3 regions of the Pseudomonas sp. P5_109 genome follow, and region 3 is predicted to be linked to each of the others. Evidence: predicted binding sites of a transcription regulator. Region 3 holds the regulator's gene; each other region holds the start of a gene.

Region 1 (10,133 bases), 330 kb from region 3:
GGTCACCGACTACTATAAGGCGGCCGGCCTGACCCAATACCTCGACGAATTGGGGTTTGCCCTGGTCGGCTACGGCTGCACCACCTGCATCGGCAACTCCGGACCGCTGCCGGAGCCCATCGAGAAAGCCGTCCAGCAAGCCGACCTCACCGTGGCTTCGGTGCTCTCGGGCAATCGCAACTTCGAAGGCCGGGTGCATCCCCTGGTGAAAACCAATTGGCTGGCCTCCCCGCCGCTGGTGGTGGCCTACGCGCTGGCCGGCACGGTGCGCACTGATCTCAGTCGCGAGCCGTTGGGCGAGGACAAGGATGGCAAACCGGTATACCTGCGCGACATCTGGCCAAGCAGCAAGGAAATTGCCGAGGCGGTCAATCAGGTCAACACCGCCATGTTCCACAAGGAATACGCCGAAGTGTTTGCCGGTGACGAACAATGGCAGGCGATCAAGGTCCCGCAGGCGGCGACCTATGTCTGGCAGGACGATTCGACCTACATCCAGCACCCACCGTTCTTCGACGGCATCGGCGGCCCGCCGCCCGTGGTCAAGGATGTCTGCGCAGCGAACATTCTCGCGTTGCTCGGCGACTCGGTGACCACCGACCACATCTCCCCGGCCGGTAACATCAAGGCCGACAGCCCGGCCGGGCAATACCTGCGAGACAAAGGCGTGGAGCCGCGGGACTTCAACTCCTACGGTTCGCGACGGGGCAACCATGAAGTGATGATGCGCGGCACCTTCGCCAATATCCGCATACGCAACGAAATGCTCGGCGGCGAAGAAGGCGGCAACACCCGCTACATTCCCACCGGGGAGAAAATGCCGATCTACGACGCCGCCATGCGCTATCAGGCTTCGGGCACGCCGCTGGTGGTGATCGCCGGCCAGGAATACGGCACCGGATCGAGCCGCGACTGGGCGGCCAAAGGCACCAATCTGCTGGGGGTCAAAGCGGTCATCGCCGAAAGCTTCGAACGCATCCACCGCTCCAACCTGGTGGGCATGGGCGTGCTGCCGTTGCAATTCAAGCTGGATCAGAACCGCAAGAGCCTGAACCTGGGCGGCAGCGAAACCCTGGACATCCTCGGCTTGACCGGCGTCGAATTATCTCCACGGATGAACCTGACGCTGGTGATCACCCGCGAAGACGGCAGCCGCGAGAAAATCGAGGTGTTGTGCCGGATCGATACGCTCAATGAGGTGGAGTACTTCAAGGCGGGAGGGATTCTGCATTACGTGTTGCGGCAGATGATTGCCTCTTGATCTAGCGCTGAAAAAGACACCGCCTTCGGGCGGTGTTTTTGTTTGGGTCACGCTTATAATCGCAGCCCTCGGGACACCCCAATCCGTGGCGAGGGAGCTTGCTCCCGCTCGACTGCCAAGCAGTCGCCAGCCCTGCAGATGCACTTCATCTGGCACACCGGGTTGATGTTGCTGGGGCCGCTTCGCAGCCCAGCGGGAGCAAGCTCCCTCGCCACAAAAGCTATTCATCTCTAAGGACTTCACATGCTTGCCCTGCCATGGACGTTTCTGGCCCTGCTTTCCTTCGGCTACGGCCTGGCGCTGACCTACGGCCACCTTGGCTGGCTCTCGGCAATCCCGGTGTTCCTGTTGCTGGTCGCAGGTGTCGCCGTCCGCCAACACTACATCCCTTTTGCCCGCTACCTTGGCCATGGCCTGTTCATCGTCCTGGCCTTGGCCTTGGCGACGCATTGGCTACCCGGCTTCTATAACGGTCGCGTTATCGATCCCCAGCGTTTTACCGATGATGCCGTGTCATTCGCCATGCACCTGAACCTGGACAAACCGCTGATCGGCTTCTGGTTGTTGCTGGTTTGCCCGTGGATTGCCGGCCGCCGTTCACTTCGGCTATCGCTGTATGCCACCGCACTGGCACTGCCCCTGAGCACCGTGCTGGCGTTGGGCGGCGCGCTGTTGCTGGGCGTCATCGCCTGGGCGCCGAAATGGCCGGATCAAGCCTGGTTGTGGCTACTGAACAATCTGCTGCTGGTGACCCTGGTCGAGGAAGCGCTGTTCCGCGGCTACATCCAGGGTGGCCTGAGCCGTTGCCTGAAAAACCTGCGCCATGGCGAAAACCTGGCCCTGCTCCTGGCTTCGTTGATCTTCGGCCTGGCGCATGTCGGGGCAGGATGGCAATGGGTCTTGCTGGCCAGCCTGGCCGGGATCGGCTATGGCCTGGCCTACCGTTTCGGCGGACTGGCTGCTGCCGTTGCCTGCCACTTCGGCCTGAACCTGCTGCACTTCGGCCTGTTCACCTATCCGATGCTCGTCGGCTGACGCAAGGGTCATTTTGCGACGCATCGCTGATTATCGAAAAATAATCTCAACAATCCGCCGATCTTGCCGATACAGCACTTGAAAGCCTTGCGGATTAAAAAAGCCATGCGTAACAACCAGCCAATTACACAACGCGAGCGGACCTTCCCGGCTCAGCAACGGTTGATTTCCACCACCGATGCCAAGGGCATGATCACCTACTGCAACGACGCCTTCGTCGAGATCAGCGGGTTTTCCCGAGAGGAGTTGATCCGTGCACCGCACAACCTGGTCCGTCACCCCGACGTCCCGGCCGCGGTGTTCGCACACATGTGGGCCACGCTGAAACAAGGCTTGCCATGGATGGGCATTGTCAAGAATCGCTGCAAGACCGGTGATCATTACTGGGTGAACGCCTATGTGACACCGATCTTCGAAGGCAAACAGGTGACCGGTTACGAGTCGGTGCGGGTCAAGCCCACCGCCGAACAGATCCGCCGCGCCGAAGCGCTCTACCAACGCATCAACCAGGGCAAGTCGGCCATTCCCTCTTCGGATAAATGGTTGCCGATCCTGCAGGACTGGTTGCCGTTCATTCTGGTCAGCCAGTTGAGCTTCATGATCGGTGCATCGCTGAACTCCCATTGGGGTTTTGCCCTGGCGGCCGGTCTTTCGGTGCCACTGGGCCTTATGGGCCTGCGGTGGCAACAGCGTGGCCTCAAGCGCTTGCTGCGCCTGGCCGAGCAGACCACGTCCGACCCGTTGATCGCACAGATGTACACCGACAGTCGCGGCGACCAGGCGCGCCTGGAGATGTCGATCCTCAGTCAGGAAGCGCGCCTGAAAACCTGCCTGACGCGTCTGCAGGACACGGCCGAACACCTGACCGATCAGGCCCGGCAATCCGATGCCCTGGCGCACAACAGCTCCAGCGGCCTGGAACGTCAACGGGTCGAGACCGAGCAAGTGGCCACTGCGGTCAACCAGATGGCCGCGACTACCCAGGAAGTCGCCAGCCACGTACAACGCACCGCCGACGCCACCCAGGAAGCCAATCGCCTGACCGGTCGTGGTCGCGACATCGCCGGGGAAACCCGCGAAGCCATCCAGCGCCTGTCGGTGGTGGTCGGTGAAACCGGCGTGACCGTGACCCAACTGGCCAAGGACAGCAACGAAATCGGTGGTGTGGTCGACGTGATCAAAGGCATCGCCGACCAGACCAACCTGCTGGCGTTGAACGCCGCCATCGAAGCGGCCCGGGCCGGCGAGATGGGTCGTGGTTTTGCGGTGGTGGCCGACGAAGTCCGTCAGCTGGCGCAACGCACCAGCGAGTCCACCGGGCAGATCCATGCGCTGATCGCCAAGCTCCAGCAAACCGCCGGCACCGCCGTGCAGACCATGGAAGCCGGGCATCGTCAGGCCGAAGAAGGTGTAGCGCGGGTACTGGAAGCGGACCAGGCTCTGGTGGGGATCAGCGAAGCGGTGGCCAACATCACCGACATGACCACCCAGATCGCTGCCGCGACCGAAGAGCAAAGTGCCGTGGCTGAAGAAATCAGCCGCAACATCAGCAACATTTCCCAGTTGGCGGACCAGACTTCGGAACAGGCGCAGAACTCGGCGTTGCTCAGTGAAGAGCTGACCAAGACTGCCAATACCCAGTATTCGTTGGTGGAGCGGTTCAACCGCTGATAGAGGCTGGAATGACAAAAACCCGGACAGCGAAAGCTTCCGGGTTTTTATTGTCTCGTCGGAAATGATGTTGCCCGTCCTGGCCTCTTCGCGAGCAAGCCCGCTCCCACAATTGAAATGCATTCCAAATGTGGGAGCGGGCTTGCTCGCGAAGAGGGCCTGACTGGCACTGCAAATCTCATTGCAGAAATGCGGTTACCTTCCCAGCCGCAGCCGCCAAATGCTGCTCATGGCTAAACCCCGAAGCCTTCAACGGTTTCAAATCATGATCCCCCGCCGCCAGCCAGAACACCTCGATACTCGGTGACAGCACATAACCCTCGACCGCCTCACGATTACCCAGCGCATCGCGCTCGCCCTGCACAATCAACGTGCGGGTTTTCAAAGAAGCCAGATGTTCGACCCGTGGCTTCTCCGGCTTGCCCACTGCATAGAACGGATAACCCAGGCACACCAGCGCATCCGCGCCCAACTCATCAGCCAGCAGACTGGCCATGCGCCCACCCATGGACTTGCCGCCGATGGCCAGCGGCCCAGTGACATGACGTCGCACCTGGGCATACACCTCACGCCAGCATTCCAGCAGTTTCGGTGCCGGGTTCGGCGGGCGCTTGCCACCATCGATGCGCCGCTGTGCCATGTAGGGAAATTCGAAACGCAACACGTTGACGCCTTGCGCGGCGAGGCGTGCAGCCATGCCGCTCATCCAGTCGCTGTCCATCGGTGCGCCGGCGCCATGGGCGAGGATCAGCGTCGCCGCAGCCTTGCCGCTGGCGGCATTCCACAACCATCCATGATCCCGCACGCACTGCGCCCATTGATCCCCGTCAATACCGGCCTTGTGCTGTTTGTCCATGCTTGCCTCGCTTTTAGTCTGCCTATAACTCCAGGCGAAGGATGCGCTGCCGCACTCACTTCGGCTGAACCGTGGATGGGGAACCATGAACACTTCTATCAGTACCGCCTACAACTACAAGGTGGTCCGCCAATTCGCCATTATGACGGTGGTGTGGGGCATCGTCGGCATGGGGCTCGGGGTTTTTCTCGCGGCCCAGTTGGTCTGGCCCGAACTCAACTTCAATTTGCCGTGGACCAGCTTCGGTCGCTTGCGCCCGTTGCACACCAACGCGGTGATCTTCGCCTTTGGCGGCTGCGCCCTGTTCGCCAGTTCTTTCTACTCGGTGCAACGCACCTGCCAGACACAATTGTTTGCGCCAAAAATCGCCGCGTTCTGTTTCTGGGGCTGGCAACTGGTGATCCTGCTGGCGGCCATCAGCCTGCCGCTGGGCTACACCAGTTCCAAGGAATACGCCGAGCTGGAATGGCCGATCGATATCCTGATCACCATCGTCTGGGTTGCCTACGCCATCGTGTTCTTCGGCACGATCATGCAGCGCAAGACCAAGCACATCTATGTCGGTAACTGGTTCTTCGGTGCGTTCATCATCACCGTGGCGATCCTGCACATCGTCAACAACCTGGAATTGCCGGTCAGCTTCACCAAGTCCTACTCGCTGTACTCCGGTGCCACCGACGCCATGGTGCAATGGTGGTACGGGCACAACGCCGTGGGCTTTTTCCTCACCGCCGGTTTCCTCGGCATGATGTATTACTTCGTGCCGAAACAGGCCGAGCGTCCGGTCTACTCCTATCGCCTGTCGATCGTGCACTTCTGGGCGCTGATCACTTTGTACATCTGGGCCGGCCCGCACCACTTGCACTACACCGCGCTGCCGGACTGGGCGCAGTCGCTGGGCATGGTGATGTCGTTGATCCTGCTGGCGCCAAGCTGGGGCGGGATGATCAACGGCATGATGACCCTGTCGGGCGCCTGGCATAAGTTGCGCAGCGACCCGATCCTGCGCTTCCTCGTGGTGTCCCTGGCGTTCTACGGCATGTCGACCTTCGAAGGACCGATGATGGCGATCAAGACAGTCAACGCCCTCTCCCACTACACCGACTGGACCATCGGCCACGTACACGCAGGCGCCTTGGGCTGGGTGGCGATGATCTCCATCGGCGCGCTGTACCACATGATTCCGAAAGTCTTCGGACGCGAGCAGATGCACAGCATCGGCCTGATCAACGCGCACTTCTGGCTCGCCACCATCGGCACCGTTCTGTACATCGCCTCGATGTGGGTCAACGGTATCGCCCAGGGCCTGATGTGGCGTGCGGTGAACGAAGACGGCACGCTGACCTACTCCTTCGTCGAGACCCTGGTGGCCAGCCACCCTGGCTTCGTCGTGCGGCTGGTGGGTGGTGCGATCTTCCTCAGCGGCATGTTCCTGATGGCCTACAACACCTGGCGCACCGTGCGGGCCTCGCAGCCTGCCGACGTCGCCGCTGCCGCGCAGATGGCCTGAGGAGTCCGCCATGAAACACGAAACTATCGAGAAAAACGTCGGCCTGTTGCTGCTGCTGATGATCCTGGCCGTGAGCATCGGAGGCCTGACCCAGATCGTCCCGCTGTTCTTCCAGGACGTGACCAACAAACCGGTGGAAGGCATGAAGCCCTACACCGCACTGCAACTGGAAGGTCGCGACATCTATATCCGCGAAGGCTGTGTCGGGTGTCACTCGCAGATGATCCGCCCGTTCCGCGCCGAAACCGAACGTTACGGTCACTACTCTGTGGCCGGCGAAAGCGTCTGGGATCACCCGTTCCTGTGGGGCTCGAAGCGCACCGGGCCGGACCTGGCGCGGGTCGGCGCGCGCTACTCGGATGACTGGCACCGCGCGCACTTGTACAACCCGCGCAACGTCGTGCCGGAGTCGAAGATGCCGGCCTACCCGTGGCTGGTGGCCAATCAGCTCGACAGCAGTCATACCGAAACCAAGATCAAGGCCATGCGCACCCTGGGCGTGCCGTACACCGACGAAGACATCGCCGGTGCCGTCGCTTCGCTCAAGGGCAAGAGCGAGATGGACGCGCTGGTCGCCTACCTGCAAGTGCTCGGCACTGCCATCAAGAGCAAGAGGTGAGCAATGTTTGAATTGAGCACTGGAATGATCCGCGGTCTCGGCACCGTCGTGGTGTTCGTGGCCTTCGTCGGCTTGACCCTGTGGGTATTCAACAGCAAGCGCAGCCCGGAATTCGCCGAAGCGCGCCTGCTGCCCTTCGCCGACGAGCCACAACCCGACACCACCGAAGAATCAGCAACAAGGAGTACCCGGCCATGACCACCTTCTGGAGTACGTGGATCTGCGTACTGACCATCGGCAGCCTGATCGGCCTGACCTGGCTGCTGATCGGCACCCGCAAGGGCGAAACCAAAGGCAGCGTCGACCAGACCATGGGCCACAGCTTCGACGGCATCGAGGAGTACGACAACCCGCTGCCGCAATGGTGGTTCATGCTGTTCGCCGGCACGCTGGTGTTTGCCGTCGGCTACCTGATTCTTTACCCGGGCCTGGGCAACTGGAAAGGCATCCTGCCCGGCTACGAGAACGGCTGGACCGGCGTGCACGAATGGGAAAAGGAGATGGCCAAGGCTGACGCGAAGTTCGGACCGATCTTCGCCAAATTCGCAGCGATGCCAGTAGAAGAAGTGGCCAAGGACCCGCAGGCACTGAAAATGGGCGGCCGCCTGTTTGCCTCCAACTGCTCGGTGTGCCACGGCTCGGACGCCAAGGGTGCATTCGGCTTCCCCAACCTGAGCGACAGCGACTGGCGCTGGGGCGGCGCGGCCGAAACGATCAAGGCCACCATCATGGGCGGCCGGATGGCGATGATGCCAGCCTGGGGCGAAGTCCTGGGCGAAGCCGGTGTGAAGAACGTCGCCGCTTATGTGCGCCATGATCTGGCCGGCCTGCCGCTGCCTGCCGACAGCAAAGCCGACCTTCCGGCCGGACAGCAAGCGTTCAGCACTACTTGCGTCGCCTGTCACGGAGCTAATGGCCAGGGCACCGAAGCCATGGGCGCGCCGAACCTCACGCACCCGGCCGGGTTCATTTACGGCACCAGCCTGACGCAGCTTGAACAAACGATTCGCCATGGTCGCCAGGGCCATATGCCGGCGCAAAACGAACTGCTCGGCAACGACAAGGTGCAATTGCTGGCCGCGTATGTGTACAGCCTGTCCCACGGTTTGAATACCGAGCGCCTGCAGGCTGAAGACAACCGCAAGTAAATCCCGACCGCTCTGCTGCCGCATTCTCCCGGATGCGGCAGTTCCCTGCCCCTTTGCGACCCATTGTCGCACCCTCGCATAGACTTTCTTTCGGATCACCGAATTCGGGTCTAAGCTTCCCCCGATGCGGACTGGCCGGTGCCGGTTCCAGGTCGACCCTGAACGATGTGTTCGACAAATCTGCCCGATGACAGGCCGCAAAGGCTGGTAGATACCGGCTGTCGCGCCAGTTGCCTTCGGTCAGCCAAAGGTTGCGTTTGAACACACCCCGTTACATCCGACCTGACCCCCTCGCCTGATCAGTCCGCCAGGACATTTTGCCCACGGGCAAATTTGTCCTTACGCGGTGCATGGAAAGGCCGCAGAATCAGCATTTGAAAGCATTGACCCAGGTCATGGCGCGTTGCAATGACCCCTTGCTTTCTCCATACTTGCGGCCGATTTTTAATCCTAATAAAACACCCAAACCGTGGAACCTTAGAATGAGCACAGCAATCAGTCCGACTGCTTATAACTATAAGGTAGTCCGCCAGTTCGCCATCATGACGGTGGTCTGGGGGATCCTTGGCATGGGGCTCGGTGTCTTCATCGCCTCGCAACTGGTCTGGCCGGAGTTGAACTTCGGTCTGCCATGGACGAGCTTTGGACGCCTGCGCCCGCTGCACACCAACCTGGTGATTTTCGCCTTCGGTGGATGTGCACTGTTTGCCACTTCTTATTACGTCGTGCAGCGAACCTGCCAAACGCGACTGATTTCCGACAGCCTCGCCGCCTTCCACTTCTGGGGATGGCAAGCGGTGATCATCGGCGCCATCGTTACCTTGCCGCTGGGTTACACCACCACCAAGGAATACGCGGAACTGGAATGGCCCCTGGCTATTCTGCTGGCCATTGTCTGGGTCACCTACGGTCTGGTGTTCTTCGGCACCATCGTCAAGCGCAAGACCAAGCACATCTATGTGGGTAACTGGTTCTACGGCGCGTTCATCGTCGTGACCGCGATGCTGCACATCGTCAACCACATGTCGCTGCCGGTCAGCCTGTTCAAGTCCTATTCGGCCTACTCGGGTGCGACGGACGCGATGATCCAGTGGTGGTACGGCCACAACGCCGTGGGCTTCTTCCTGACCACCGGTTTCCTGGGGATGATGTACTACTTCGTGCCGAAACAGGCCGAGCGCCCGATCTACTCCTATCGCCTGTCGATCGTGCACTTCTGGGCACTGATCACCCTGTACATCTGGGCCGGTCCGCACCACCTGCACTACACCGCACTGCCGGACTGGGCTCAGTCCCTGGGCATGGCGATGTCGATCATCCTGCTGGCTCCGAGCTGGGGCGGCATGATCAACGGCATGATGACCCTGTCGGGCGCCTGGCATAAGTTGCGCACCGACCCGATCCTGCGCTTCCTGGTGGTCTCCCTGGCGTTCTACGGCATGTCGACCTTCGAAGGCCCGATGATGGCCATCAAGACCGTGAACTCCCTGTCGCACTACACCGACTGGACCATCGGCCACGTACACGCCGGCGCTCTGGGCTGGGTAGCAATGATCTCGATCGGCGCGATCTACCACATGATCCCGAAACTGTTCGGTCGTGCGCAGATGCACAGCACCGGCCTGATCAACACCCACTTCTGGCTCGCAACCATCGGTACCGTGCTCTACATCGCTTCGATGTGGGTCAACGGCATCACCCAGGGCCTGATGTGGCGTGCAATCAACGATGACGGCACCCTCACCTACTCGTTCGTCGAAGCGCTGCAAGCCAGCCACCCAGGCTTCATCGTTCGCGCCCTGGGCGGTGCGTTCTTCGCCTCCGGCATGCTGTTCATGGCCTACAACGTCTTCCGTACCGTACGCGCCTCGAACCCGGCTGAAGCCAAAGCCGCCGAACAGATCGCCGTAGTTGGAGCTCACTGATGAAGCATGAAGCAGTCGAGAAGAACATTGGCCTGCTGGCCTTCTTCATGGTCATCGCCGTCAGTGTCGGCGGCCTGACCCAGATCGTTCCGCTGTTTTTCCAGGACG
Region 2 (10,133 bases), 1.2 Mb from region 3:
CGACATCGGTCAGGCGGTGATCCACGACACCTTGTCGTTCGGCATCCTGGTTGAAATTCCCGACACCGAGCAAGGCAAGTCCGTGCTCAAGGACATCCTGTTCAAGGGTTACGAGCTCGATCAACAAGTGCGTTTCACGCCGGTGTCCGAACAGGATTACCAGCAGTGGGTCGGCAACCAGGGCAAAAAGCGCCACATCGTGACCCTGTTGACCCGCAAGGTGACAGCCGGGCAGTTGCAGGCCGTGAGTTCGATCACCGCCAAATATGGCCTGAACATCGACCACATCGATCGTCTGTCCGGGCGCATGCCGCTGGATACGCCGGCCGACAAGGGCAAGGGTTGCATCGAATTTTCCGTGCGTGGCGAGGCGGCTGATCCGCAGGCGCTGCGTGCCGAATTCCTCAGCGTCGCCCAGGAACTGAACGTCGACATCGCCTTCCAGGAAGATTCACTGTTCCGTCGCAACCGTCGCCTGGCGGTATTCGACATGGACTCGACGCTGATCGAAGCCGAAGTGATCGATGAGCTGGCCAAGGCGGCTGGTGTGGGTGACAAGGTCTCGGAAATCACTGAGCGGGCGATGGCCGGTGAACTGGACTTCCGCGCCAGCTTCAAGGAACGCCTGGCCTTGCTCAAAGGCCTGGACGTCAATGTGCTGGATTCCATCGGCGCCTCGCTGCGCCTGACCGAAGGTGCCGAAACCCTGTTCGCCGAACTCAAGCGCCTGGGCTACAAGACCGCGATCCTGTCGGGTGGCTTCACCTACTTCGCCAAGCAATTGCAGGCCAAGCTGGGTATCGACTATGTGTTTGCCAACGAACTGGAAGTGGTCGACGGCAAGGTCACCGGCGTCGCGGTTGAGCCGATTGTCGATGCACAGCGCAAGGCTGATCTGCTGAAGGAGCTGGCACACAAGGAAGGTTTGCGTCTGGAGCAGACCATTGCCGTCGGCGATGGCGCCAATGACTTGCCGATGCTGGCGATTGCCGGGTTGGGCGTGGCGTTCCGTGCCAAGCCGCTGGTCAAGCAGTCGGCCAAGCAGGCGATCTCGACCCTGGGACTGGATGGCGTGTTGTACCTGCTGGGCTTCCGCGATCGCGACGGCCAGCTCTGATACACCCGATACAAATGTGGGAGCGGGCTTGCTCGCGAAGGCGTCATCACATTCAACATCCATGTTGACTGTAAGTCCGCTTTCGCGAGCAAGCCCGCTCCCACAGGGATGCAGCTTGGTCTTTAGGCTTTTGGTGAGCCCATGCCCTGACCCATCTGCACCGCTGTACCGGCGGTCATTTCTTCAGCCCACTTCACCTGATCCGGCCCGAACAGCACGACGGCGGTCGAACCCAGTTTGAAGCGACCCAGCTCCGCACCTTTTTCCAGGTGGATCGGCGCGCGTGCGGCTTCGTCGTAGCGGAAGGTTTTCAGCTCGCGCTTCGGCGGCGTCACCAGGCCGGCCCAGACGGTTTCGATCGACGCCACGATCATCGCGCCCACCAGCACCACGGCCATCGGCCCGCGCTCGGTGTCGAAAATGCACGCCACGCGTTCGTTGCGGGCGAACAGTTCCGGAACGTTTTCAGCGGTGGTCTGGTTGACCGAGAACAGGCGACCCGGGATGTAGACCATCTCGCGCAGGGTGCCGGCCAACGGCATGTGCACACGGTGGTAGTCCTTCGGCGACAGGTAGATGGTCGCGAAGTCGCCACCCATGAACGGCGCGGCGTTTGCTGCGTCGCCACCCAACAGTTCCAGCACGCTGAAGCTGTGACCCTTGGCCTGGAACACGCGGCCGTGTTCGATCGGGCCGAGCTGGCTGATCGCGCCGTCGGCCGGGCTGAGGATCGCGCCCGGGGTTTCGTCCAGCGGACGGGCGCCGTCTTTCAGCGCGCGGGTGAAGAACGCGTTGAAGTGCTCGTAGGCGGTCAGGTCTTCGACCAGCGCCTGGGACATGTCCACTTGATAACGCTTGGCGAACCAGGCGGTAAAGGCATTTTTGAACCAGCGCACGCGGCATTCGGCGATGCAGCCGGCCAGTCGCGAGAGCAGGTTGTGGGGCAGGAGGTACTGGCTGATGATAAACAGACGCTTGTTCATTTACTGTCCTTAAAAACCTTAGATCTCTACGGGCGTGTCGGGATGGTTACCCCATTCGCCCCAGGAGCCGGCGTAGCCTTTGACTCGCGGATAACCGAGAGACTTGGCCACCAGATAGGTGAAGCCAGAACGATGGTGGGTCTGGCAGTGGGTAATCACTTCTTTGTCTTTGCTGATCCCGAGTTGTTCGAGGATCTGTGGCATGTCGGTACGGATGCGCAACTGACGTGCCTGGTCCATGCCGGCGGTCCATTCGAAATTGACCGCGCCGGGGATGTGCCCGCCCTTGGCGGCGAGGACTTTTTCGCCGGAATACTCCAGCGGCCCGCGTGCATCCCAGATCGCCAGGTCGGCGGCGCCGAGACGGCTTTGCAGGTATTCGCGGGTGGCGGTGGGCTCGTCGTGCAAGGTCAGTGAAACAGGGCCGCCCACGGGTGGCGGGATCTGGATCGACATGGGCGAACCTTCTGCCAGCCAGGCCGGCAGGCCGCCATCTATATAGTGGTACTTGCTGTGGCCGATGACATCCAGCAACCAGATGAAGCGTCCGGCCCAACCGCCGCCTTCGTCGTCATACACCACGTAGACCGCGTCGGGGTTGTGTCCCAGCTCGCCAAACAGCGTTTCGAGTGCTGCCAGCGGGGGCATCAGCCCTGGGGCCGGAGCCTGGCCGAGCTGCGTGCGCTTCGGATCGACAAAGCGTGCGCCGGGGATGTGCCCCTCGGCGTAGCGGGCGGCACTGGTCAAGTCCACCAGAATCAGTTCGCGGGCGTCGAGGCGAGGGAGCAAGTCGCTCGGCTCGATCACCAGCGGCAAGCCAGAGAAGTCAGACATGTGAGGTCTCCAGAGCACAAAAGAGGGGGATTGTAGCGCAGCTTATTGGCCTCGGTGGCTAAAGCTGTGCAGGGCTTTTTCAATGCATTGCGCGGTTTTGCCGAAGGCCTGAACGGAAATTTCCGAAAGCGGCCCGCCGCCCTGATCCGCCACGACGATCATGATCACCCGGCCATTGTTGACCAGCGAGCGCAGCAGCAGGTGTTCGCCACTGAATTGCGAGCGCAGGCTGTTGGGCAGCAGGGCCGAAAATTGCGCGTTGTTGGCGGGCGTCAGGCGCACCTGGGCCTGTTGCGCGAGCAGCCGTTGCAACACGTTGCTCTGGCTGACCACGAAGTTCAGCCCGGCCGCTTCCTTCGACAATCCGGCCGTCTGGTGCACGCGCAGGTTGGCGTGGGTGCGGTCGGCCATCAGGATCATCACCCGGCGCATGCCGCAGGCCACGAGGGCGTCCCGGGCGGCGATGGTCAAGTGCATGGCGTTGGTGAAGCGACTGGGCTCGACCAGCAGTTCGGCACATTGCTTGCGCCACTTCGCCAGGTCTTCGGCGGTCGGTGCCGCGGCTGGCAGCAGTCCGGCGTGGATACGGTTCATGCCCCACGGCCAGATCAGCGATTCAGCGGGGTGCCAGAGGTCAGGCATGGCGTGATAGCGCGCGCTGTTGGCGGCTTGCTGGTGCAGTTGTTGTTGCACCTCATCCATCGGCATTTGCAGGTAAAGGCTGGTCAGGTACTGCCAGCGCTCACTGTGCGGGCTGTCCCAGGCGTGTTGTGCCGACAGCGCCAGACCGTTGGCCAGCAGCACCGTATTGGCCGGTTGATTGAGCCAGCGGCGCAGGGTCGGATCGTCATCGAGGCGGTTCTGCTGGCGCAACGGGTGCTCGCTGTCACGGGCGATTCGCAGGACTTTCACCAGCTCCCGCTGCTCGGCGAGCAACAGGCGATAGCCCTGCTGCACCCAGATCGGCAAGCGCCAGACCTCCACCAGCGCCTGGCCGATGTCCAGCAGGCGTACGCCGAACAATTGCTTTTCAACTTTACGTGCCGACTCACCTTTGTGGATGACCCGCAGCTCCCACTCTTCGAGCAGTTTTGGATGAGTCAGCGCCAAAGGCCACAAGGGCGAAAGAAACAGCAGGCTGCCCCAATGGATGTCCTGCCACAGGCGCGCCAGGCGACTGGCAAAAAAACCGTTGGCCTGTTGCGTGGCGTGCTGGCTGATCATCTGCAGCTGACGCAAGGCCTTGGGAATCTCTGAATGGGGTTCGGCGGGCAGGCGCGCGAGCAGCTCTTCGGTGCGCTTCAGGCCGAGGCGATTGATTGCGATCTCGAGGTTTTCCGCCGGTTCGGTCATGCCGCCATGGGCGTGCCGGTTGGCTTCGCGAATCACGCTCAAGGCCAGGGCGGGGCTGCCTTGCATGAGGTCGGCGATATCGCGCAGCGAGCTGCGGTTGTTGCGGATGGCCTTGCAGACACGGTCGTGGCTGGCTTGCGGAACGGGAAGGCGTACGCCATCGAGCAGCTTGACCCAGCCTTCGAGCGTCGTCGGTTTTGGTGTTGGAACGTTCGTTTCGTTAACCATGGTGGGAGGCGATCATTGTCAACATTACCTGTGCCCGGATGGGGTCAAATTAGCTTTTCGCCTGAACTGGCTATAGTCTGGCGCAGTTTTGCCGATAAGTAGAAGAAGAGATTTTTTAACTTCCGAATATGACCTTGAACCCGACTCAGTAAGTGCTCTCCTAACCTATGGCTAAAATTATCGGCATCATCGTCGTATTCGCGAGCGTGCTCGGCGGATACGTGCTTTCCCACGGCAAGATTGCCGCCCTGATCCAGCCTTTCGAGGTCATGATCATCGGCGGTGCTGCCCTCGGCGCATTCCTGCAGGCCAACCCCGGCTACATGACGATGCACGTGCTCAAGAAGTCCCTGAGCATGTTCAGTTCGCGTTTCAACCATGGCTTCTACCTGGAAGTGCTGGGCCTGATCTACGAGATCCTCAACAAGAGCCGCCGCGAAGGCATGATGGCCATCGAAGGCGACATCGAAGATGCCGCCGCGAGCCCGATCTTCGCCAAGTACCCGACGGTCCTCAAGGACGAGCGCATGACCGCGTTCATCTGCGATTACCTGCGCATCATGTCTTCCGGCAACATGGCCCCGCACGAGTTGGAAGGCCTGTTCGACATGGAGCTGTTCAGCCTCAAGGAAGACCTGGAGCATCCGTCCCACGCGGTGAACGGTATCGCCGACGCCATGCCCGGTTTCGGTATCGTCGCGGCGGTACTGGGTATCGTGGTGACCATGGCTTCGCTGGGTGAGGGGGACCAGAAGTCCATCGGCCTGCACGTGGGTGCGGCGCTGGTCGGTACCTTCTTCGGTATTCTCGCCGCCTACGGCTTCTTTGGCCCGCTGGCCCATTCCCTGGCCCACGATGCCAAGGAAGAGCTGAACGTCTACGAAGCCATCAAGGCTTCGCTGGTGGCGTCGGCTTCCGGCATGCCGCCATCGCTGGCCGTGGAGTTCGGGCGCAAGGTCCTGTACCCGGCGCACCGTCCAAGCTTCGCCGAGCTGGAACAAGCGGTTCGTGGTCGATAGTGCTCTGTTTCGCAAATACGTTCCTTTTTTGGCGAGTGACTGTTGTTGCCAGACAAGGCGCCGCGACGAGTCATAGCCCGCTATGGCGAGGAGCGGCAACGCCGTATGGCGACAACAGGCACCGTCAAAAAGGAACAATATTTGTGAAACAGAGCACTCTCCATGGAAAATAATCAGCCGATTATTATCAAGCGCGTCAAGCGCATTGCCGGTGGGCATCACGGGGGCGCATGGAAAATCGCCTTCGCCGACTTCGCCACGGCGATGATGGCGTTCTTCCTGGTGTTGTGGCTGCTGTCCACCGCCACGCCGGAACAGAAGATCGCCATCGCCGGTTACTTCAAGGACCCGATCGGCTTTTCCGAAAGCGGCACGCCGTACATCATCGATCTGGGCGGCACGCCGACCCTGGCGCCGGAAAACACTCTCAACCCCGAGGTCAAGTCCCAGCCACAGCCGGACAAGGTCACCGTCGATACCGATCAGGTCGAAGGCATGGCCGAGCAGGTTGAAAAGGAGCGCCTCGAACTGTTGCTGCAAGAACTGCAGAACAAGGTTGACGAGAACCCGCAGCTGCAGAAGTTCAAGGACCAGATCCTGTTCGAAATCACCCCGGACGGCCTGCGTATCCAGATCATGGACGCGGAAAACCGGCCGATGTTCGACTCGGGTTCGGCCCGTCTGAAACCGTATTTCGAAGACATCCTGTTGGCCATGGCCGACACCATCAAGGCGGTGCCGAACAAGATCAGCATCAGCGGCCACACCGATGCCAAACCGTACACCGGCTCCGGTGATTTCGGCAACTGGGAGCTCTCGGCCAACCGTGCCAACGCCGCACGGCGTGCGCTGGTGGCGGGCAGTTATCCGGAAGCGCAGGTGGCGCGCGTGGTTGGTTATGCCTCGTCGGCCCTGTTTGACCGCGAGCATCCGTTCAACCCGGTGAACCGCCGTATCGACATCGTCGTGCTGACCAAGAAAGCCCAGCGTGCGATCGAAGGTTCACAAGGCGCGGAGCCTGCTCCTGATGCACCGCAAGGTTCGGCTGCTCCGCAAGCCACACCGGCTGTACCGGTCGACCCGAACGCGTTGCCGGCGGACAAGGAACCGCTGCCGGCCCACGAACTGCGCGAGCGTCTGAACCTGTTCGACGACCCGGCACCGAAACCGGCTGAACCGCCCAAGCAGTGACCGACAAAAAAGCCGACAGCGATGTCGGCTTTTTTGTGCGGGTTTCACTGGTAGGGGTATGTCTCCTGTGGGAGCCAGCTTGCTGGCGATGGTCGTTAACGATTACGCGTACTGTCTGGAATCACTCGGCGAGCTTGAATCCATCGCCGGCAAGCCGGCTCCTACAGGTTCTGGGCAAGAGAGCGGGGAGTGGAGCGTCGTCAGAAGCCCCGGATGATTCGGGACTTGAGGTCAGCGTGAAAGCGATCCGCATTGGATTTGTTAACGCTGCGCGCCGACTCGCTACCGGTCACCGATTGCAGTCCCATCGCACGCTTTTGTGTCGCTTCGTTGCGATAGGCATCGATAAAGAACTCGATGTCCCGATCGTTGGTCAGCTTCGGCCACTTGTCCAGGTACAGCGGTAGCTCGGTGGGGCCGGTCTTGAACGAGCAGATGCGTCGGTTGGTGATGGTCGCCTCGCCGATTTCGAACGGCACCCACCAGGACAGCGCGGTTTTCTCCGACACCACCGCCAGCAGGTGCGTGCATTCGCTGATGTTGCGGGTGATCACGCCGGTGATGTCGTCGGTGGTCTGGGATTCGGCATCCAGTACGTCGAGGTAGGTCTTGATGTTGGCCTGGATCAGGCGCGCGTTGATTTTGACCGCGTAGGCGCGGTCCATGTGGCGGTAGCTGATAAACACTGACATCAGAAATGTCCCTTGATCGCGAGTTCGCGGTAATAGGCGCCGAGGGCAGTGAGGCGGCAGCCGGTGGCGTGGATGGCGGCGTAGTACATGTGTTCGGCGTCCACCGGTTCGACCAGGCTGTGGCGATTGCACTTTTGCAACTGGGCGAACACCTCGCCCTGTTCCGGGTTGAACTCGGGTTCGGTGGGTTCAAAGCTGGGGGCGAGGGGGTACACCGACTCGGCTTCGGCAAACCATTCGGGGAGTTTGCGCAGGATCTCCTTGGGGATCAGCGGCGAAACCTCGCGCAGGGAAATGAACTGCGAGACATTGGTCTTGAACACCGGGCGCTGTTCCCAGGCATCCAGGGCATTGTCGACAAAAGAATAAAGGCTGCCGGGGGTGATCTTGCCCAGGATGTTCGCCGCTCCGCCGTGCAGGGCCTGGAGCAGCAATCCGGTGAACACACCGTGCTGCGCGCCCTCCATCGCCGGTTCTTCCTTTTTGCAGGCGGTCAGGATGGTCATGCCTTCGCCGACCACGCTGCCTTCACTGCGCAAGGCGCGCAGTTCGCCGGCCGAGCCGCTCTGGCAACAATCGAGAATGATCACCTTGTTTTTGATCTTGGTGGCTTTGCTCGCCCAGTTGAGGATGTCGCTGAGGCGAATCCCGTCCTTGGCGCTCTTGTAGTCCTGCGGTATCAACATGCCTTCGTCGGTATCGGTGTCGAAGCTGCCGTGGCCAGCGAAATACAGCAGCGCGACATTGCAGTCCCCGGAAAACAGCTCGCGGATCTGGTCTTCGAGCTTTTCCCGGCTCAGGTAGTCCTCGGCGGAAGTCAGTACGATGTTCTTGAAGTTCGGATCGCCATTGGCGTCGGTCTTCAGCACCGAGGCCATGGCCATGGCGTCATTGCTGCAACCGCTCAGGCGCGAAACGTGGGTGTAGTCGTTGATGCCGATAAACAGTCCCTTGCGCATGGTTACACCGCCGTATGCTGGCGAATCGCGCTGATGATGCTGTTGGTGTTCCACGCACACTCGGCATGCGCCGCATCACGCACCACCGTGGAGATGCGCTCGGCACCGAACGGCTTGATCGCGATGATCACCTTGCCCATGCGCTTGGCGATCTCGATTTCCTTGTTGATCCACTTGCTGTAGGTGGAATACATGCCGGCCATGATCAATACCGCCGAACACGGGCGGATCTTGTTTTCGATGGCCTCCTCAAGTTGTTTGTCGGTTTTCGCGCCAACAATCGGGTTTTCTGGCGGTACCGAAAAATTCTTGTACGTAAAACCCGGCTTGGCGTTGAGCAAGCGCACGAGATTGTCGTGGGCGTCGGAGTAGTTCCACGAGTGGCTGATGAACAGATGGTAGGTTTGCATGGGTGTCCCTCGGAGTCGCTGGAGTGCGAAGAGGGTCTGAAACTAGGCTATTGGCGGGCGGCTACAAGGGGATGTGGCTTAAAGAGAAATGCCCTACAAGCGCCCGTGCGGGTGTCTTACAGAAAGGTCTGATGTTTAAAACGGGGGAAGATCCGGCGCCGGCCAGCCCCGCTGGAAGCGGAGCGGTCGGCACGCCTGTTTAGTAGCCGTTTTCCGGCAGGCTGGCGATGATCGAGCGGTAGCTGTTCATCCGTTGCTGCTGCACGCGGCCGTCTTCGAGGGCCTTGAGCAGGGCGCAACCGGGTTCGCGGTCATGCTTGCAGTCGCGAAAGCGGCAGGTTCCAAGCAGGTCATTGAACTCGATGAAGCCGGCTTCGACGTCGGCTCGGCTGACGTGGCCCAGACCGAATTCGCGGATACCCGGGGAGTCGATCAACTCACCGCCGCCGGGGAAGTGGAACAATCTCGCGGTGGTGGTGGTGTGAGTGCCCTGGCCGGACAGTTCGGACAGCGGGCCGACGCGGGTTTCGACATCCGGCAGCAGGCTGTTGACCAGCGACGACTTGCCGACACCGGACTGGCCGACGAACACGCTGATGCGTCCGTCCAGCTGCGTCTGCAATTGCTCCATGCCGTTGCCGTGGTGTGCCGACACTTCCAGCACCGGGTAGCCGAGGGTGCGGTATACGGCGAGCAAGGCATTCAGCGCAGGAGCGTTGTGTTCGTCGATCAGGTCGAATTTGTTCAGCAGCAACAGCGGCTTGATGCCCGCATGCTCGGCGGCTACCAGGTAGCGGTCGATCAGGTTGGCATGAGGCTCGGGCAGCGGGGCGAAGACGATGACGATCATGTCGACGTTGGCCGCAACAGGCTTGAGCTGGCCGCGGCTGTCCGGGCGGCACAGCTCGGTGTTGCGCGGCAGTTGCGCCACGATCACGCCAATGCCCTGGTTGCCGGCACGCCAGACCACCTGATCGCCGGTCACCAGCGCCGGCAGGTTGGCGCGCAGGTGGCAACGGAACACCTGGCCGGCCAGTTCGCCGTCGCGGGCCTCGACCTCGACCTGCACACCGAAGTGCGCGATCACCAGGCCGTGCTGTTCCGGGCCCAGGTCGCCACCTTCGAGTGCCTCGACAGCCGAGGACTCGCGTTTGGCGGCGCGGGCAGCGCGTTCGCCCTGAATCTTTTCGATGCGCCAGTTTTGACGACGATTGAGTTGGCGTTTGGCCATGGGTGTTCCGTATCAAGAATGCAGCGATTAGGTAAAACGGCCGCGAGTTTAGCACGCCCGGCTACCGGCCTAGGCTAAACTGCGCAGCATTGCCTAGGAGCCGAACATGCAAAACC
Region 3 (10,133 bases):
GGTTTACATGTTCATCATGTTGACGACGACGAGCCATAGTCCATTACCCCCATCAATCCATGAAGCCCTGGAGCTTCAACTCAATTGAGCGTGGGTTTTCACCTTCGGCGATCGACAGCAGTCCTTCCAGCAACATTTCGCGATAACGCGACTGGCGCAGCGCGATGGATTTGAGTTTGGCGGCAATCGGCAGCAGCACCAGGTTGGCACTGGCCACGCCGTAGATGGTGGCGACGAAGGCCACGGCGATGCCGTTACCCAGTTGCGACGGATCACCGAGGTTGCCCATCACGTGAATCAGGCCCATCACCGCACCGATGATGCCGATGGTCGGCGCGTAACCACCCATGCTTTCGAAGACCTTGGCCGCTTCGACATCGCGGCTTTCCTGGGTGTAGAAATCCACTTCCAGAATGCTGCGGATCGCTTCCGGCTCGGCTCCGTCGACCAGCAGTTGCAAGCCTTTGCGCGCGTAGTTGTCGGGCTCGGCGTCGGCGATTCCTTCAAGGCCCAACAGGCCTTCCTTGCGCGCGGTCAGGCTCCAGTTCACTACCCGGTCGATGCCACCGGCGAGGTCAACGCGCGGCGGGAACAGGATCCAGGCAAGGATCTGCATGGCGCGCTTGAAGGCGCTCATCGGCGATTGCAGCAGCGCGGCGCCAATGGTGCCGCCGAGCACGATCAGCGCTGCCGGGCCGTTGGCCAGGGCGCCGAGGTGACCGCCTTCAAGGTAGTTGCCGCCAATGATGGCGACGAAGGCCATGATGATGCCGATCAGGCTTAGAACATCCATCAGATACAAGCCTCGACCAGGTGCTTGCCAATGTCGTCGAGGCTGTACACCGCGTCGGCGAGTTCAGCTTTGACGATGGCCATCGGCATGCCGTAGATCACACAACTGGCTTCGTCCTGTGCCCAGATCGAACTGCCGCCCTGCTTGAGCAGGCGCGCGCCTTCACGACCGTCGGCGCCCATGCCGGTCAGGACGACCGCCAGAACTTTGTCGCCGTAGGTCTTGGCGGCCGAGCCGAACGTGATATCCACGCACGGCTTGTAGTTCAGACGCTCGTCACCCGGGAGGATTTTCACCGCGCCACGGCCGTCGATCATCATCTGCTTGCCACCCGGTGCCAGCAGCGCCAGGCCCGGACGCAGGATGTCGCCATCCTCGGCTTCCTTGACGCTGATGCGGCAGAGCTTGTCCAGGCGTTCGGCGAAGGCCTTGGTGAAGGCCGCCGGCATGTGTTGAACCAGCACGATCGGCGCCGGGAAATTGGCCGGCAACTGAGTCAGGACCCGCTGCAGGGCGACCGGTCCGCCGGTGGAGGTGCCGATGGCAACCAGCTTGTAGTTTTTGCGTTTTGGCGCAGGTGACGACGGGCTGGCCGCATGCGTACGCGCAGGGATCGGTGCCGGAGCCGGACGCACGGGCGCGCTGCTGCCAAAACTGCCCACGCTCGAAGGCGCGGGCATCGGGGCTGGCGCAGCGACAGGTGCTGGAGCGCTGTAGTGACTGACACGACGATTACTGCGCGAGATGCTCAGGATCTTCTCGCACAGCAGTTGCTTGACCTTCTCGGGGTTGCGCGAGATGTCTTCGAAGTTCTTCGGCAGGAAGTCCACCGCGCCGGCATCCAGCGCATCCAGGGTGACCCGGGCGCCTTCGTGGGTCAGCGAGGAGAACATCAGGACCGGGGTCGGGCAGCGTTGCATGATGTGCCGCACGGCGGTGATGCCGTCCATCATCGGCATCTCGTAGTCCATGGTGATCACGTCTGGCTTGAGCGCCAGTGCCTGATCGATCGCCTCTTTGCCGTTGGTCGCCGTGCCGACGACCTGGATGTTGGAATCCGCTGAAAGAATTTCCGAGACGCGGCGGCGGAAAAACCCCGAATCGTCCACCACCAGGACCTTGACTGCCATAAACACTCCATTAGATGGAGCGAGGCCAGGCGCCCCGCTCCACCAGAATCAAATACGCCGTGTGGCGTAACGCTTGAGCATGCTCGGAACATCGAGAATCAGCGCGATGCGGCCGTCACCGGTGATGGTGGCGCCGGACATGCCCGGAGTCCCCTGGAGCATTTTGCCCAATGGCTTGATGACCACTTCTTCCTGGCCCACCAGTTGATCGACGACAAAGCCGATCCGCTGCGTGCCCACCGAAAGGATCACCACGTGGCCCTCGCGCTGCTCTTCGTGAGCGGCGGAGCTGACCAGCCAGCGTTTGAGATAGAACAATGGCAGCGCCTTGTCCCGCACGATTACCACTTCCTGGCCGTCCACGACGTTGGTGGTCGACAGGTCGAGGTGGAAGATCTCGTTGACGTTCACCAGCGGGAACGCAAACGCCTGGTTGCCGAGCATGACCATCAGCGTCGGCATGATCGCCAGGGTCAGCGGCACTTTGATGACGATCTTCGAACCCTGGCCCTTGGCCGAGTAGATGTTGATCGAGCCATTGAGCTGGGAAATCTTGGTTTTCACCACGTCCATGCCCACGCCGCGACCCGATACGTCGGAAATCTCGGTCTTGGTCGAGAAACCCGGGGCGAAGATCAGGTTGTAGCATTCGGTATCGCTCAGGCGATCGGCGGCATCCTTGTCCATCACACCGCGTTTTACCGCGATGGAACGCAGGACATTCGGGTCCATGCCTTTGCCGTCGTCGGAGATCGACAGCAGGATGTGATCGCCTTCCTGCTCGGCCGCCAGGATCACCTTACCGCCACGGGCCTTGCCCGAGGCTTCGCGCTCTTCCGGCGACTCGATGCCGTGGTCGACCGCGTTGCGCACCAAGTGGACCAGCGGGTCGGCCAGGGCCTCGACGAGGTTCTTGTCGAGGTCGGTTTCTTCGCCGACCAGTTCCAGGTTGATCTCTTTCTTGAGCTGGCGCGCCAGGTCGCGAACCAGGCGCGGGAAGCGCCCGAAGACTTTCTTGATCGGTTGCATCCGGGTCTTCATGACCGCGGTCTGCAGGTCGGCCGTGACCACGTCGAGGTTCGACACGGCCTTGGACATGGCTTCGTCGCCGCTGTTGAGGCCCAGGCGGACCAGGCGGTTACGCACCAGCACCAATTCGCCGACCATGTTCATGATCTCATCGAGGCGCGCAGTGTCGACGCGTACGGTGGTCTCGGCTTCGCTCGCCGGTTTTTCCGCCGGTGGCGCGGCCGGAGCGCGGGACGATGCCGGTGCAGCAGCCGGGGCGGCAGCGGCTGCCGGGGCTTCGGCTTTTGGCTCCGGGGCCTTGGCGACCGGTTTCGGCGCCGCGGCCTTGGCTGCCGGTGCCGCAACAGCCGCATTCGAACCATTGGCCACAGTCGCGGTGCCGACTTCGCTGAACTTGCCCTTGCCGTGCAGTTCGTCAAGCAGCGCTTCGAACTCGTGATCGGAAATCAGATCGCTGCCGGCCGCCGCGGCGGTAGGTGCTGCAGGTGCAGGCACCGAAGCAATGGCCGATTCCAGCGCCTCGACGGCGAAGTTGCCCTTGCCGTGCAACTGGTCGAGCAGTGCTTCAAATTCGTCGTCAGTAATATCGGAACTGTCGCCCGCCGCTTTCGGTGCTTCTGGCGCAGCCGGAGCCGGCGCAACCGCATCGACGGCGAACTGGCCTTTGCCGTGCAACTGATCGAGCAACGACTCGAACTCGGCATCGGTGATTTCATCGCTGGCAGCGGTATCGCTGACCGGCGCAGACACAGCCGCCGGCGCCTCGGCCTGGGCCTTGACGGCATTCAGCGAGTCCAGCAACTGTTCAAATTCATTATCGGTAATGTCGCCCGAATCGGCTTCAGCCACCGGCGCTTCGACCACGGCGGCAACAGGCGCAGAGGCCACCTCGTCAGCCGACTGCGGCTCGGCCAGACGGGCCAATGCCGCCAGCAGTTCAGGCGTTGCAGCCGTGATCGGGCCACGCTCGCGGACTTCGCTGAACATGCCGTTCACCGCGTCCAGCGCTTCGAGAACCACGTCCATCAGTTCCGAATCGACGCGACGCTCACCCTTGCGCAGGATGTCGAACACGTTCTCGGCGATGTGGCAGCACTCCACCAGCTCGTTGAGCTGGAGGAAGCCGGCGCCCCCTTTTACAGTGTGAAAACCGCGAAAAATTGCATTGAGCAGATCCGCATCATCCGGACGGCTTTCCAGCTCGACCAGTTGCTCGGACAGTTGCTCTAGAATCTCGCCGGCCTCAACCAGGAAATCCTGAAGGATCTCTTCATCGGCGCCGAAGCTCATTAAGGGGGTGCTCCTACAGGTCTAAAAACCCAAAAAACCTAAAATGCTAAAACTCTAGAATCCCAGGCTGGATAACAAATCGTCCACATCGTCCTGACCGGACACAACGTCTTCTCTTTTATCGGCATGAATCTGCGGACCTTCACCCTGAGAGAGATGTTTTTGTGGATCTTTTTCAGCAAGCATCGCTTCACGGTCATGTTCGATGCCCGCAAAGCGGTCCACCTGGCTGGCCATGAGCACGAGCTTGAGCAGGTTGCTTTCAACTTCGGTGACCAACTGGGTCACGCGCTTGATCACTTGCCCCGTGAGGTCCTGGTAATCCTGGGCGAGCAGGATGTCGTTGAGGTTGCCCGACACCGCGCGATTGTCCGTGCCGCTGCGTGCCAGGAAGCCGTCGACCCGCCGGGCCAATTCACGGAACTCCTCGGCGCCGACTTCACGACGCATGAAGCGTCCCCAGTCCGTACTCAAGGCCTGGGCCTCATCCGCCAGGCTGTTGACCAGAGGCGTGGCACTTTCCACCAGATCCATGGTGCGATTGGCTGCGGCCTCGGTCAGCTTGACCACATACCCCAGGCGCTCGGCGGCATCGGTGATCTGCGACACTTCTTCGGCTTGCGGCATGTGCGGGTCAATCTGGAAATTGACGATCGCGCTGTGCAGCTCGCGGGTGAGCTTGCCCACCTCCTGATACAGGCCGCGGTCACGGGTCTGGTTGAGCTCATGGATCAATTGCACCGCGTCGCCGAACTTGCCTTTTTCAAGGCTCGCGACCAATTCGACGGCGTGTTTTTTCAGGGTCGACTCGAAATCGCCCAATGAAGATTCGTTATTGCCCATAGCTCCCCCGTGGCGCACTCATCAACCGATGCGTTCGAAAATCTTCTCGATTTTTTCTTTCAACGCCTGGGCCGTGAAGGGTTTGACCACATAGCCGTTAACGCCGGCCTGGGCCGCTTCGATGATCTGCTCACGCTTGGCTTCAGCGGTCACCATCAGCACCGGCAGGTGCTTGAGCTTCTCATCGGCACGCACGTGGCGCAGCAGATCGATACCGGTCATGCCAGGCATGTTCCAGTCCGTTACCAGAAAGTCGATGCTTCCGCTGTTGAGCACCGGAATGGCGGTAGTGCCATCGTCGGCCTCGACGGTGTTGGTGAACCCAAGGTCACGCAGCAGGTTCTTGATGATCCGCCGCATCGTTGAGAAGTCATCAACGATGAGGATTTTCATGTTCTTGTCCAATTCGACCTCCAAGCAGTCTTAAACGCGCCCAGCACCTGGACGCGCCATTTCAATCAATCCGGCAAAGCACTCAATGACTGTATGGAGCACAACAGATCGAGACCGGGGTAGTTCAACACCACACCAGCCTCGTTCGCAGTGTCCCCACACTGCCTTCAGCGCGCTCGCCACTCCCCCAAACGCCCCCGCAAACGGGCCGCGCACTGGCTGTGTAACTGGCTGACCCGCGATTCGCTGACCCCCAGGACCTCACCGATTTCCTTGAGGTTCAACTCTTCGTCGTAGTACAGCGCCAACACCAGTCGCTCACGCTCCGGCAAATTGGCAATCGCATCCGCCAGCGCAGCCTGGAAGCGTTCATCTTCCAGATCGCGTGACGGCTCGAGATGAGCACTCGCGCCATCCTCGTGCAGCCCTTCGTGTTCGCCGTCCTGCAACAGGTCGTCGAAACTGAATAAGCGGCTGCCCAGCGTGTCGTTCAAAATTCCGTAGTAATCGTCGAGACTCAATTGGAGTTCGGCCGCAACTTCGTGATCTTTAGCGTCACGGCCGGTTTTCGCTTCAATCGAGCGAATAGCGTCGCTGACCATGCGCGTATTGCGGTGAACCGAACGAGGCGCCCAGTCCCCCTTGCGCACTTCATCGAGCATGGCGCCGCGGATTCGAATGCCCGCGTACGTCTCGAAACTGGCGCCTTTGCTGGCGTCATATTTGGTAGACACTTCAAGCAGGCCGATCATCCCGGCCTGGATCAGGTCTTCGACCTGGACACTGGCCGGCAAGCGCGCCAGCAAGTGGTAAGCAATGCGTTTAACCAGCGGCGCGTAACGCTCGATCAGCTCGTACTGCGCATCACGAGCTGATTTTTTGTAGAGGTTGTAACCGCTGGCTGTCATAGCACAGGTCCTGCTGTCTGCTGCACGAGACGCTCGACGAAAAACTCCAGGTGCCCGCGCGGGTTGGCCGGCAGCGGCCAGGTATCGACCTTCTGCGCGATGGCCTTGAACGCCAGCGAGCACTTGGAGCGCGGGAACGCCTCGTAGACAGCGCGCTGCTTCTGCACGGCCTTGCGCACGCTTTCGTCGTAAGGCACCGCGCCGACGTATTGTAGGGCGACGTCGAGGAAGCGATCCGTGACCTTGGTCAACTTGGCGAACAGGTTGCGCCCTTCCTGCGGGCTCTGGGCCATGTTGGCCAGGACGCGGAAGCGGTTCATGCCGTAGTCGCGATTGAGCAACTTGATCAAGGCGTAGGCATCGGTAATCGAGGTCGGCTCGTCGCACACCACCAGCAGTACTTCCTGGGCTGCGCGAACGAAGCTGACGACCGACTCACCAATGCCCGCGGCGGTGTCGATCACCAGGACGTCGAGGTTGTCGCCGATATCACTGAAGGCCTGGATCAGGCCAGCGTGTTGCGCAGGGCTCAGATGAACCATGCTTTGTGTGCCGGATGCGGCCGGAACGATACGAATGCCGCCTGGTCCCTGCAGCAGTACATCGCGCAGTTCGCAGCGGCCCTCGATCACGTCGGCCAGGGTACGTTTGGGTGTCAGGCCCAGCAGAACGTCGACGTTCGCCAGTCCCAGGTCGGCGTCCAGCAGCATGACGCGCCGGCCAAGCTCGGCCAAAGCCAGGGACAAGTTCACTGACACGTTAGTTTTCCCGACGCCACCTTTGCCGCCGGTCACCGCGATCACCTGTACGGGATGCATGCTGCCCATGTTATTTCTTTACCTTGTCTTGCATAGACGGAGGCCACATTACTGGCTGCGCGTTCACAAACGGAACAATGCATGGCAGACCATCGATGTAGGTACAAAAACGATTCATTATTACCTCAGCCAACCTGCTTGGTCGGGCTGTGGTAGATGTCAGCGAACATGTCAGCCATGGCTTCCTCGCTGGGTTCTTCCTGCATTTGCACGCTGACGGCGCGACTGACCAACTGATGACGGCGCGGCAGATGAAGATCATCCGGAATCCGCGGACCATCGGTCAGGTACGCCACCGGCAGCTCATGACTGATGGCCAGGCTCAACACCTCGCCCAGGCTTGCCGTTTCATCCAGTTTAGTCAGGATGCAGCCAGCGAGCCCGCAACGCTTGTAACTATGATAAGCGGCGGTTAGAACCTGTTTCTGGCTGGTGGTTGCCAGGACCAGATAATTTTTCGCGCGGATGCCACGACCGGCCAGACTCTCAAGCTGCATGCGCAGGGCCGGATCGCTGGCCTGCAGGCCGGCGGTATCGATCAGCACCACGCGCTTGCGCAGCAATGGCTCCAGCGCCTGCACCAGGGACTGGCCCGGATCGACGTGGGTCACCGACACATTGAGAATGCGCCCCAGGGTCTTGAGCTGCTCCTGGGCACCGATGCGGAAGCTGTCCATGCTCACCAGCGCAATGTTCTGCGCGCCATACTTGAGCACGTAACGGGCCGCCAGCTTGGCCAGGGTGGTGGTCTTGCCCATGCCGGCAGGACCGACCATGGCGATCACACCGCCCTCTTCCAGTGGCTCGACTTCCGGGGTAACGATCATGCGCGCCAGGTGCGCCAGCAGCATGCGCCAGGCCTGACGGGGCTCCTGGATTTCAGTGGTCAGCGCCAGCAAATCGCGCGACAGCGGGCCAGACAGGCCAATACGTTGCAGGCGACGCCAGAGATTGGCCTGGTCCGGACGGCTGCCTTGCAGCTGATTCCAGGCCAGGGACCCGAGCTGGACTTCCATGAGTTCGCGCAGGCTGTTGAGCTCGAAACGCATCGAGTCGAACGCGCGCGGGTCCACGCCAGCGGATGCCGGTGCAGCGGCCGGTGCGGGACGACGAGGTTCGGCGTACGTTGGTTCGATCAATGGTTCGGCGGCGGTCAACGGCAGGCCGGCGAACAACTGACGGTTGGTGCTGTTGTCGCTCTCGCCCTCGCCACGCAGGCTCAATTCGGCCTGGGCGGTGACGATCCGCGACTGCGTCTTGCGCAGCTCGTCTTCGAGTTCCATGTTCGGAACACGCGGCGCCAGCGCCGACAATTTGTAGTCCAGCGCAGCCGTCAGCTCGACCCCGCCGGCGATCCGGCGGTTGCCGATAATGGCGGCATCAGCGCCCAGCTCATCGCGAACCAGCTTCATGGCCTGACGCATATCGGCGGCGAAAAAACGCTTAACTTGCATAAACCACTACCTCAGCCGTTGGGCCCTACTGTCGCAACGATGGTCACTTGCTTGTTGTCAGGGATTTCCTGATAAGCCAACACGTGCAATCCCGGGACTGCGAGCCGGCCAAATCGCGAGAGCATCGCGCGAACCGGACCGGCCACCAGCAGAATCACCGGTTGACCTTGCATCTCCTGGCGCTGCGCCGCGTCGATCAGCGAGCGCTGCAGCTTCTCAGCCATGCTTGGCTCCAGCAGAACACCCTCTTCCGAGCCTTGCCCTGCCTTCTGCAGACTATTGAGCAATATCTGTTCCAACCTTGGCTCCAGCGTGATAACTGGCAGCTCCGACTCAGTGCCTACAATGCTTTGCACGATTGCGCGGGATACGCCAACCCGCACGGCAGCCACCAACGCGGCGGTATCTTGACTCTTGGCGGCATTGTTGGCGATGGCCTCGGCAATGCTGCGGATGTCACGCACAGGCACTTGTTCGGCCAGCAGCGCTTGCAGGACCTTGAGCAGCTGCGACAGCGAAACCACGCCCGGCACCAGCTCCTCGGCCAGTTTCGGCGAGCTTTTGGCCAGCAATTGCATGAGTTGCTGCACTTCTTCGTGACCGATCAGTTCACTGGAATGCTTGTAGAGTATCTGGTTCAGGTGGGTTGCCACTACTGTACTGGCATCGACCACCGTATAACCGAGGGATTGCGCCTGGGCGCGCTGGCTGATTTCGATCCAGACCGCCTCCAGGCCGAAAGCCGGATCTTTGGCGGTAATGCCGTTGAGCGTGCCGTAGACCTGCCCCGGGTTGATCGCCAGCTCGCGATCCGGGTAAATCTCTGCCTCGGCCAGGATCACCCCCATGAGGGTCAGGCGATAGGCGCTTGGCGCCAGGTCGAGGTTGTCGCGGATATGCACCGTCGGCATCAGGAAGCCCAGATCCTGGGACAGCTTCTTGCGCACCCCCTTGATCCGCGCCAGCAACTGGCCGCCCTGGTTGCGGTCCACCAGCGGAATCAGGCGATATCCCACTTCCAGGCCGATCATGTCGATGGGTGTCACGTCATCCCAGCCAAGCTCCTTGGTTTCCGCGGCGCGGGCCGGCGACGGCAGCAACTCCTGCTGGCGCTTGACCTCTTGCAGGGCCTGCACCTTGGCGACGTTCTGCTTTTTCCAGAACAGGTAGGCGCCACCGGCCGCCAGGGCCGCCATGCTCAGGAACGAGAAGTGCGGCATGCCGGGCACCAGGCCCATGACCGCCATCAAACCGGCTGCTACCGCCAGCGCCTTGGGCGAAGCGAACATCTGCCGATTGATCTGCTTGCCCATGTCTTCCGAACCGGAAGCACGGGTCACCATGATCGCCGCCGCTGTCGATAACAACAGTGATGGCAATTGCGCCACCAAACCGTCACCGATGGTCAGCAGCGCATACACCTTGCCGGCGTCGCCGAAGGTCATGCCGTGCTGGAAGATACCGACCGCCATGCC

The links. The regulator FliA, encoded in region 3, starts transcription of late flagellar genes. The targets are predictions, from matches to a motif close to CTAAAGTTTNNNNNNNNNNNGCCGNTAA.
Region 1: the regulator FliA is predicted to act here: its motif matches at 2,342-2,369, upstream of QMK54_RS09575 (methyl-accepting chemotaxis protein).
Region 2: the regulator FliA is predicted to act here: its motif matches at 4,586-4,613, upstream of motA (flagellar motor stator protein MotA).

What each region holds. Positions count from the first base shown of each region.
Region 1 is NZ_CP125380.1:2,112,598-2,122,730, reverse strand. Features, by position in the region: gene acnA (aconitate hydratase AcnA) at 1-1,261, shown strand, start outside; gene QMK54_RS09580 (CPBP family intramembrane glutamic endopeptidase) at 1,505-2,296, shown strand; gene QMK54_RS09575 (methyl-accepting chemotaxis protein) at 2,402-3,967, shown strand; gene QMK54_RS09570 (alpha/beta family hydrolase) at 4,146-4,823, opposite strand; gene ccoN (cytochrome-c oxidase, cbb3-type subunit I) at 4,909-6,333, shown strand; gene ccoO (cytochrome-c oxidase, cbb3-type subunit II) at 6,344-6,952, shown strand; gene QMK54_RS09555 (cbb3-type cytochrome oxidase subunit 3) at 6,956-7,150, shown strand; gene ccoP (cytochrome-c oxidase, cbb3-type subunit III) at 7,147-8,100, shown strand; gene ccoN (cytochrome-c oxidase, cbb3-type subunit I) at 8,583-10,025, shown strand; gene ccoO (cytochrome-c oxidase, cbb3-type subunit II) at 10,025-10,133, shown strand, end outside.
Region 2 is NZ_CP125380.1:579,545-589,677, forward strand. Features, by position in the region: gene serB (phosphoserine phosphatase SerB) at 1-1,117, shown strand, start outside; gene asd (archaetidylserine decarboxylase) at 1,240-2,100, opposite strand; gene rhdA (thiosulfate sulfurtransferase) at 2,119-2,934, opposite strand; gene QMK54_RS02490 (HDOD domain-containing protein) at 2,977-4,515, opposite strand; gene motA (flagellar motor stator protein MotA) at 4,683-5,534, shown strand; gene motB (flagellar motor protein MotB) at 5,697-6,725, shown strand; gene QMK54_RS02505 (toll/interleukin-1 receptor domain-containing protein) at 6,926-7,417, opposite strand; gene QMK54_RS02510 (caspase family protein) at 7,417-8,376, opposite strand; gene QMK54_RS02515 (TIR domain-containing protein) at 8,379-8,786, opposite strand; gene rsgA (small ribosomal subunit biogenesis GTPase RsgA) at 8,986-10,017, opposite strand; gene orn (oligoribonuclease) at 10,124-10,133, shown strand, end outside.
Region 3 is NZ_CP125380.1:1,783,544-1,793,676, reverse strand. Features, by position in the region: gene motD (flagellar motor protein MotD) at 1-37, opposite strand, end outside; gene QMK54_RS07980 (flagellar motor protein) at 53-793, opposite strand; gene QMK54_RS07975 (protein-glutamate methylesterase/protein-glutamine glutaminase) at 793-1,923, opposite strand; gene QMK54_RS07970 (chemotaxis protein CheA) at 1,972-4,242, opposite strand; gene QMK54_RS07965 (protein phosphatase CheZ) at 4,297-5,085, opposite strand; gene QMK54_RS07960 (chemotaxis response regulator CheY) at 5,107-5,478, opposite strand; gene fliA (RNA polymerase sigma factor FliA) at 5,646-6,386, opposite strand; gene fleN (flagellar synthesis regulator FleN) at 6,383-7,213, opposite strand; gene flhF (flagellar biosynthesis protein FlhF) at 7,330-8,658, opposite strand; gene flhA (flagellar biosynthesis protein FlhA) at 8,670-10,133, opposite strand, start outside.